2 regions of the Oerskovia gallyi genome follow, and region 2 is predicted to be linked to the other one. Evidence: riboswitches for the same ligand, from Rfam matches in the RefSeq annotation. Region 2 holds a riboswitch; the other holds the start of a gene.
What was found. Region 2 has a riboswitch for S-adenosylmethionine ahead of H9640_RS17055 (rhodanese-like domain-containing protein). Riboswitches for the same ligand answer to the same signal wherever they lie in the genome.

Region 1: another riboswitch for S-adenosylmethionine. It lies ahead of H9640_RS06955 (hypothetical protein); the one in region 2 lies ahead of H9640_RS17055 (rhodanese-like domain-containing protein).

What each region holds. Positions count from the first base shown of each region.
Region 1 covers NZ_JACSQE010000004.1:266,168-270,494, forward strand. The annotation lists gene H9640_RS06945 (polysaccharide deacetylase family protein) at 1-1,450, shown strand, start outside; gene H9640_RS06950 (cold-shock protein) at 1,633-1,836, shown strand; SAM riboswitch class IV at 1,966-2,077, shown strand; gene H9640_RS06955 (hypothetical protein) at 2,183-2,557, shown strand; gene H9640_RS06960 (hypothetical protein) at 2,690-3,442, shown strand; gene H9640_RS06965 (transglutaminase-like domain-containing protein) at 3,577-4,327, shown strand, end outside.
Region 2 covers NZ_JACSQE010000015.1:90,788-95,114, reverse strand. The annotation lists gene H9640_RS17065 (LLM class flavin-dependent oxidoreductase) at 1-233, opposite strand, end outside; gene H9640_RS17060 (O-succinylhomoserine sulfhydrylase) at 348-1,607, opposite strand; gene H9640_RS17055 (rhodanese-like domain-containing protein) at 1,628-2,092, opposite strand; SAM riboswitch class I at 2,099-2,191, opposite strand; gene H9640_RS17050 (phosphotransferase enzyme family protein) at 2,265-3,107, shown strand; SAM riboswitch class IV at 3,188-3,302, shown strand; gene H9640_RS17045 (aminotransferase class V-fold PLP-dependent enzyme) at 3,344-4,327, shown strand, end outside.

The sequences.
Region 1 (4,327 bases), on a different contig from region 2:
CGTACCACTCCTGGTCGTCGCCGCGGGCGTCACGTTCTACCTGACGCGTGCCGCGGCCGACCCCTCCGGAGAGGCGTCTCCCACGGGTACCCCGTCGCCCACGGCCCCTCCGGCCCCCGCCGAACGGGTCGACCCGCCGCCGGTCCTGGACCCGGCGTCGGTCGAGAACCTCGAGATCCACCAGGAGTCGACCGCGAGCACGGGCGACGCCCGCTCGATCTCGACGGTCTCCGTCCCGGGCGAGCGCTCCCTCTCGCACGCCTTCGGCACGTTCGTCGACGAGACCGAGAAGGCGTACGACGCCGCGGTCGACCCGGCCGGGGTGGGCAACGAGCTCAACGTCGGATGGGACCTGGTGCTCGCGCAGGGAGACGTGCTGGGCGTGCGTGCCACGACGTACTCCTTCACGGGCGGGGCGAACGGCACGACCGGCGCCCAGACGTTCTACACCGACCTCCCGCGCGCGACCACGACGTGGTCCTCGGACCTCTTCACGGCCGACGGCCGCAAGCAGGCCGCGCAGTGGGTCGACGCGGCGCTCGACCAGGCCGGGCTCGGGTTCGAGGAGCCGGTGCCCGCGTCGGAGGACACCTTCCGGGACGTTCGCCTGGGGCCCGACGGCGCCGCGACCCTGGTCTTCTCCCCCGGCCTGGTCTCTGCCCGCTCGGACGGAGAGCTGGCCGTGCGCATCGAGCCCGACGCGACGCGGACGGTCCTGTCCGCGGTCGGGAAGCAGCTCGCGGACACCGCGTCGAGCGGCACCCCGTTCATGGGGATCACGCCGCCGCCCGTCGAGCCCCCCGTGACGACCCCGCCCGTGCCGCCCGCGTCCCCGGGAGCCCCGGACTGCTCGGTGCTCAGGTGCGTGGCCCTGACGTTCGACGACGGACCCGGCAAGCACACGTCGCGCCTGCTCGACACCCTCGCCGAGAAGCAGGCCAAGGCGACGTTCTTCCTCGTCGGCCGGTCCGTCACGTCGCACCCCGACCTGGTCCGCCGCGAGGTCGCCGAAGGGCACGCCATCGGGAACCACACCTGGTCCCACCCGGACCTGTCCAAGCTCGGCACGGACCAGATCACGGACGAGCTGACGTCGACGGCGGACGCGGTCGAGGCCGCGTCAGGCGTCCGACCGACCCTCGTGCGCCCTCCGTACGGCGCGACGAGCGACACTGTGACGAGCGTCCTCTCCCAGCGGAACGAGCCGGCGATCCTGTGGGACGTCGACACCGAGGACTGGAAGAACAAGGACGCGGCCATGACGACCGAACGGGCGCTCGCAGGCGTCCGACCTGGGGCGATCCTCCTGATGCACGACATCCACGCCTCGACCGTCGACGCCGTCCCGGGCATCGTGGACGGTCTGCGGGCTGCCGGCTACACGCTCGTGACGGTGCCCGATTTGCTCGACCCTGACCTGGTTGGCGGACAGGCGTACTTCAATCGTTAGCATCAGGGCTAGCACAGTCGGAGTAACCCCTGTACCGTAGCCGGTGAGATTGCAGTGCCTCGCTTGTCCTTGCGCAACGGCCCCATGCCACCGCGAACCTTGTTACCCAAGAGTTGACGACGAACACCGTGATGTTCGGCTCCAGATCATGGAGCTGTTTGAAACTCTAGAAGGAGATCCCCATGGCATTGGGAACCGTGAAGTGGTTCAACGGCGAAAAGGGCTACGGCTTCATCGCACCTGAGGACGGCAGCGCCGACGTGTTCGCGCACTACTCCGCCATCCAGACGCAGGGCTTCCGCTCGCTCGAGGAGAACCAGCGCGTCGAGTTCGACGTGACGCAGGGCCCCAAGGGCCCGCAGGCGGAGAACATCCGCCCGCTCTGATCTCACTCGCCTCCGGGCGTAGCTGATCATTGAACGAGTGCCCCCGACCGTCTCGGTCGGGGGCACTCGTGCGTCCAGGACCAGGTGCTCCCTGTGCTCGGTCGGTGACGCCGTGGTAGAACTGAGAACGGTCCAGAGGACCAGCGAACCGCCCTCCGGCGTGCTGGTCCGGCAACCGCGCGACGCGCACGGTGCTCCCGGAGGAAGACCCGCCCCCACGACCGTGGGGGAAGAGCGAGGCCCGACGTCGTAGGGCGCCTCCTCGTGCCCCTCACCCGGGGAGCCTCCCGGGTGGGCGTGCGCACGCGGGTGAGCCCCGTCGTCGGGCACGGAGAGAAGGAGCACCATGGCCGAGCGCGTCATGGAACGCCGGGCGACGGTCGTCGCCTGTCCCCCGCCCACCGTGTGCGACCGGTTCGACACGGGGCACCTGCTGCACCCCGTCCACGAGCGCATGCTCCGCAACCGGCCCTGGGGGTGGCGCGAGGGCGTCGTGCTCGCGGTGCGGACGACCAGCGGCGGCACCGAGGTCGTCGTCGAGTACGCGACGGGCGAGGGAGCGTGCCGGGTGTGGCACCACACGAGCCTCGCCCTCGACCCCGGGGTCACCGTGCGGGTGCACGAGCAGTACCACGCGCTCGAGCTCGCGGGACGGGCGCTCAACGTCCGGCTGGTCGGCGGGGTGGGTCCGGCGCCGGAGCCGCCCCACGCTCGCCGCTGAGTGCGTGATCCGGCTGCGACTCGCCGGGCGTCTCGCAGCCGGACCATGCACTCGACGGAACGGGCGGGCCGGGCGCCGCGTTGAACCGGTGAGGGCACCCGCCCTCGACGGTTCGACCAGAAGGACACGCTCATGGGATTCCTCGACCGCCTCCTCGGCCGCACCCCGCAGGACGACAGGCTTCACGGTTCGGCAGACCGTCCCGGTGCGCCCGCCTACGGCACTGCGCCCCCGGCCCCGACCGGCCCCGCGCGCAGCGAGGACGACGTCGCGATCGACCGCTACCGCTACCTGCTGCGCACGGCTCCCCCGGAGGCCGTCGAGCAGGCGCACGCCGAGGCGTTCGAGCGGCTGACGCCCGAGCAGCGTCGACGCGTGCTGACCGAGCTGGGTGAGAACGTGCCGCCCGCCGAGCGCGCTACCTCCGACGACCCGCAGTCGCTCGCCCGCATGGCGACCCGCGCCGAGATGCGCAACCCCGGCACGCTCGAACGGTCGTTCGGCGGCAGGCAGGGCGGGCCGGGCGGGCCGGGCGGGCCGGGCGGGCCGGGCGGGCCGGGCGGGCCGGGCATGGGCTCGATGATCGGCTCGAGCATGCTCGGCACCATCGCGGGCGTCGTGATCGGCTCCGCGGTCGCCAACATGATGTTCGGCCCGATGTTCGGCGACCCCACGGCCGACTTCGCGGGCGACGGCGGCACCTCGGGCGCAGGCGACCCGGGCGCGACCGAGGGCGACCCCGGAGCCGGCGACACGGGCGGCGACGACGCGGGCGGCGGCGACGCGGGCGGCGGCGACTTCACCGAGGCCGGAGGCGGGGGCTTCGGCGACTTCGGCGGTGGGGACTTCGGCGGTGGGGACTTCGGCGGGTTCGGAGACTTCTGAGGACCTCGTCCGCCCGGCCCTCGCTCGGACGGAGCCGACGGTCCGCCGGGCCGAGGCATTGCCCTGGCGCGCGACGCGGTCGACACTGGTGCCCGGCATCACGCCGCTCGTGACCCGCGACCTCGGAGGATCCGATGAACGACCCGTCCAGCCGCCTCGAGCCGGTCGGCACGACCGCCGTCCATCCCGCGGTCGCCCGCTGGGTGGCCCACTCGCCGTACTCCTCGCCCGGGGAGCACGCCCAGCTCCTGCGGGGCGTACCCACCGACCCGGACGCGCTGGGGCAGGTGGCACGCAACGTGATCGCGCACTATCGCGCCGAGGCCGAGTTCATGCCGGCCGAGCGTGCCACGGACGTCGACAGCCGGTGGCTCGCGACGATCCTCGACCTCGACCACTCCCGGCACGGGACCGCGCTCACCGAGCCTCGGGCGGTCTGCGACCGGGTGGGAGGCTGCTGCCGGGACCACGCGCTGCTGACCGTCGGGGTGCTGCGCGAGCACGGCATCCCCGCCAGGACCCGCGTGGGGTTCGTCTCGTACTTCACGCCCGGCTTCCACCACGATCACGTCGTCGTCGAGCACTGGGCGGACGGCCGCTGGTTGCGCTGGGACCCCGAGCTCACCGCGGGAGACCCGGTGTTCCCGTTCGACCCCCTGGATCTTCCACGGGGCACGGGGGATGTCGCCGAGGACCTGGCTCTACCGTTCGTCCCCGCAGCCACGGCCTGGCTCGCGCTCCGTGCCGGGCTGGCGGACGCGGACCTGTTCGGAGTGGACCCGGGGCTGCCGTTCCGCGGCGACTGGTTCGTCCACGACTACGTCCTGTTCGAGCTGGCCCACCGTCAGGGGGACGAGCTGCTGCTGTGGGACACGTGGGGGGCGA
Region 2 (4,327 bases):
CCCGACCCGACGCGGATCCGCTCGGTCACCGCGGCGGCCGCCGAGATCATGACGGGCGGTGCGGACGCGGCGACCGCGGGCATGTTGTGGTGCTCGGCGAACCAGTAGCGCGTGAAGCCGAGGCGGTCGGCGAGGCGCACGAGGTCCAGGGAGGCGGCGATGGCCTGGGCGGAGGACTGTCCCGAGCGGACGGGGACGAGGTCGAGGACGGAGAGGCGCGGCGAGGTAGTCATCGCCTGGTGCAACCCCGGGATACGGCCGGGGTATTCCTGCGCGGCCGCTGGGTGCGGAGTACGTGTCGTCGTCGGGCAGGTTTCACGACACGTACTCCGCACCCGGCCGGACGGTCAGCGGCGCAGCGCCTGCTCGACGTCCTCGATCAGGTCGAGCGGGTCCTCGAGGCCGATCGACAGGCGCACGGTCGTCTCCGCGATCCCGACGGCGGCACGCCCGTCCGGCCCCAGCTTGCGGTGCGTCGTGGTCGCGGGGTGCGTGATGAGCGACTTGGCGTCACCCAGGTTGTTGGAGATGTCCACGACCCGCAGCGCGTCGAGGAACTGGAACGTGCGCTTCTTGAGGAGCTCGGGGTCGGTGCCCGGGTCGTCGGCGCCCGGCACGTCGAGGTTGAACGTCACGACCGTCCCGCCCCCGCTCTGCTGGGCCTTGGCGAGCTCGACCTGCGGGTGCGAGGCGAGGAACGGGTAGCGCACGGCCGTGACGCCGGGCAGCTCCTCCAGCGCGGTCGCGACCTGGAGGGCCGAGGCGTTCTGCGCCTTGACGCGCACCGACAGCGTCTCGAGCCCCTTGACCAGGACCCAGGCGTTGAACGCGCTGAGAGAGGGGCCCGTGTTGCGGATGAAGGTCTGGACGGGTCCCTTGACGTACTCCTCGGAACCCAGGATCGCGCCGCCCAGCACGCGGCCCTGCCCGTCGATGTGCTTGGTCGCCGAGTACACGACGACGTCGGCGCCGAGCTCGAGCGGCTTCTGCAGGACGGGGGTGGCGAACACGTTGTCGAGCACGACGACGGCACCCGCGGCGTGCGCGAGCTCGCTCACGCGGCGCACGTCGATCACGTCCTGCATGGGGTTGGACGGGGTCTCGAAGAAGACGACGTCCGCGGGGGTCGACAGCGCCTCCTCCCACTGCGAGAGCACGTGACCGTCGACGTAGTCGGTGCGCACGCCCCACTTGGCGAAGATCTCGTCGAAGATCACGAGCGACGAGCCGAACAGCGCGCGGGCCGCGACGATGCGCGACCCGGCACCGACCAGCGCCGCGAGCGAGGTGAAGACCGCGGACATGCCCGACGCGGTCGCGTAGCAGGCCTCGGCGCCCTCGATGAGGCGCAGCCGCTCCTCGAACGTGTGCACCGTCGGGTTGCCGTAGCGCGAGTAGATGAAGCGGTCGACCTCGCCCGTGAACGCGGCCTCGGCCTCCGCGGCGCTCCCGTACACGTAGCCCTGCGTGAGGAAGAGCGCCTCGCTCGTCTCCTCGAAGTTGGTGCGGGCGTGGCCGCCGCGCACCGCGAGCGTGTCGGGACGGACCGAACGGGGGAGGGGGCCACGACCCGAGCCGCCCGGGATGCCGGCGGGGATGCGGAGCACGCCGTCCCCGGTCGCGGCGCTCACGACTGCGTCCAGGGGAGGCCCGCGGCGCGCCAGCCGTCGGAACCACGGTGACCGGCGCCGTCGAGCGCTCCCTCGAAACCCTCGAGGACGTTGTACGCGGGACCCAGCCCCGCGGCGGTCGCGGCCTTGGCCGCGCCGATCGAGCGGGCTCCCGAGCGGCACAGGAAGACGACCGGACGCTCAGGGCTCAGCCCGGCCGCGGTGAGCTCCGCGACGAACGCCGGGTTCGGGCGGCCCGCGACGTCGACCCACTGGGTCAGGACGGGCTCGCGGCCCGTCGAGGACAGGTCGGGGACCCCGACGAAGCGCCACTCGGCGTCGGTGCGGACGTCCACGAGGACGGCGCTCGGGTCGTTCTGGAGAAGGGTCCACGCCTGCTGGGGCGTGATGTCGCCGGCGTACCCGTCGGCGGGACGGGCGTCGGGGACCGGGGCAGCGGTCGCGCGGTCGGGGGCACTCATGGTGATCCTCCATCGGTCGTGGCGGTAGCACCCTCGCCCGTCACCGGGGGGTTGCTGCGGCGTCATCGTGCCAAGTCACTCAGCCGCTCTGGATGGTTGCGTCGGATCGTACGCCACCGTGACCACGGAAAAGAACAGGTGTCTCGCAGGGTGGTCGGGCTAGGTTCTGCGCATGAGCCACCTCCCCGAACCCGACCGCGCGCCCGACCAGGCCGAGGAGCCCCTGGCCGGTGGGAACTCGACGACCGTGGTGCGGCGAGGCGACACCGTCCGCCGCACCGCAGGGCCCTGGACGCCCACGGTCCAGGCGCTCCTGCGGCACCTGCGCGCACAGGGCGTCGCCGAGGTGCCCGAGCCGCTCGGGACGGACGAGCAGGGGCGCGAGGTGCTGTCGTTCCTCCCCGGTGACGTCGGGAACTACCCGCTGCCACCGTGGGTCTGGGACGAGTCGGTGCTCCGGGACGCGGGCGCGCTGCTGCGGCGCGTGCACGACGCGAGCGTCGGGTTCCTCGACACAGGCGCCGCCGCCCTTGTCCCCGACGCTCCGCCGGCGGCCCCCACCTGGCAGACCGCACCGCACGAGCCTGCCGAGGTCGTGTGCCACAACGACGTCGCCCCGTACAACCTGGTCTTCCGTGACGGGGCCGTGGTCGGGCTCATCGACTTCGACACCGCGAGCCCCGGCCCCCGGATCTGGGACCTGGCCTACCTCGGCTACCGGCTCGCGCCCCTCGTGGCGGACGCGGGGGAGTCGGAGGGGAGCGACGTCGTCGGGCGGCTGGACCCGTTGGCGCGCCTCGACGCCCTGGTCCGCGCGTACGGGATGCCGTACTCGCGCCGGGAGGTCCTGACCGTCGTGGTCGCGCGGCTCGACGAGCTCGCGGCGTTCACGGACGAGCGTGCGGCCGCGACCGGACGCGACGACTTCCGGGAGCACGCGGCCATGTACCGCTCCGACGCGCAGCGGGTCGAGAGTCTCGCGACGGCGTCCGATTCGCCGGATCTGCCCACCTGACAGGTTGCCTCTGCTCATCATCCGAGACGCTGTGCCCACCGGTTGACACGCTCCGCGCGCCTCGACCATCCTGGACACCAGGTCATGAGTGCCAGCGCAAAACCCCGGTTTGCTGGCCGGCAACCCTCCTCCGCGGTGGGGTGCCCCGGGTGACGACCAGGTCCCTCTCTATCAGGAGGGGGGCAAGCGCGGAGGGGCCGGCACGGCGAACTCCGACGACCACCGGAGGACGTGCCATGAGCGCACATGCAGTCATCGAAGCCCCTACCTCGTGTGCCGTGCTGCCCGTCGTGGGCAGCGACACCCTGGTCCCCCTCGTCGACGGGCGCAGCGTCCCGTACGCGAACCTCGACGTCGCGGCCTCGGCACCGGCGCTCCAGGTCGTGGCCGACCGGGTCACCGAGGTCCTGCCGCTGTACGCGAGCGTGCACCGCGGCGCGGGCTACCTCTCCCAGGTGTCGACGGCCCTCTACGAGGCTGCGCGTCAGACCATCGGCGCGTTCGTGGGGGCGCGCGAGGACGACGTCACGATCGTCACGCGCAACACCACGGACTCCCTCAACCTCCTCGCGGGCTGCGTCCCGGCCCAGGCCGACGGCTCGCCGGGGCGGGTGCTCGTCCTCGACGTCGAGCACCACGCGAACCTCCTGCCCTGGCAGCGCACGGGGGGCGCCACGGTCCTGGTCGGCGGTGCGACCGTCGCCGAGACCCTGTCGGGCCTGCGCGCCGAGCTCTCGCGCTTCCCGTACGCGCTCGTCGCGATCACGGGGGCCTCGAACGTCACGGGCGAGTCGCTGCCCCTCGCCGAGGTCGTGGCCGCGGCGCACGACGCCGGCGCGCGCGTCCTGCTCGACGGCGCACAGCTCGTCCCGCACCGCGGCGTCTCGCTCGCCGCGAGCGACGTGGACTACGTCGCGTTCTCTGGGCACAAGACGTACGCGCCGTTCGGTGCGGGCGCGCTCGTGGGCCGCCGCGACTGGCTCGACACCGGCACGCCCTACCTCGCCGGCGGCGGCGCGGTGCGCAACGTGACGCTCGACGGCACCACGTGGCAGAGCGCCCCGGCGCGGCACGAGGCCGGGTCGCCCAACGTGATCGGCGCGGTCGCGCTCGCCTCCGCGTGCGACGCGCTCGCGGCCCTCGAGCCCGGCGTGCTCGTCGCGCACGAGACCGAGCTGCGGGCCCGCCTCGTCGAGGGCCTGGAGGCGATCGACGGCGTG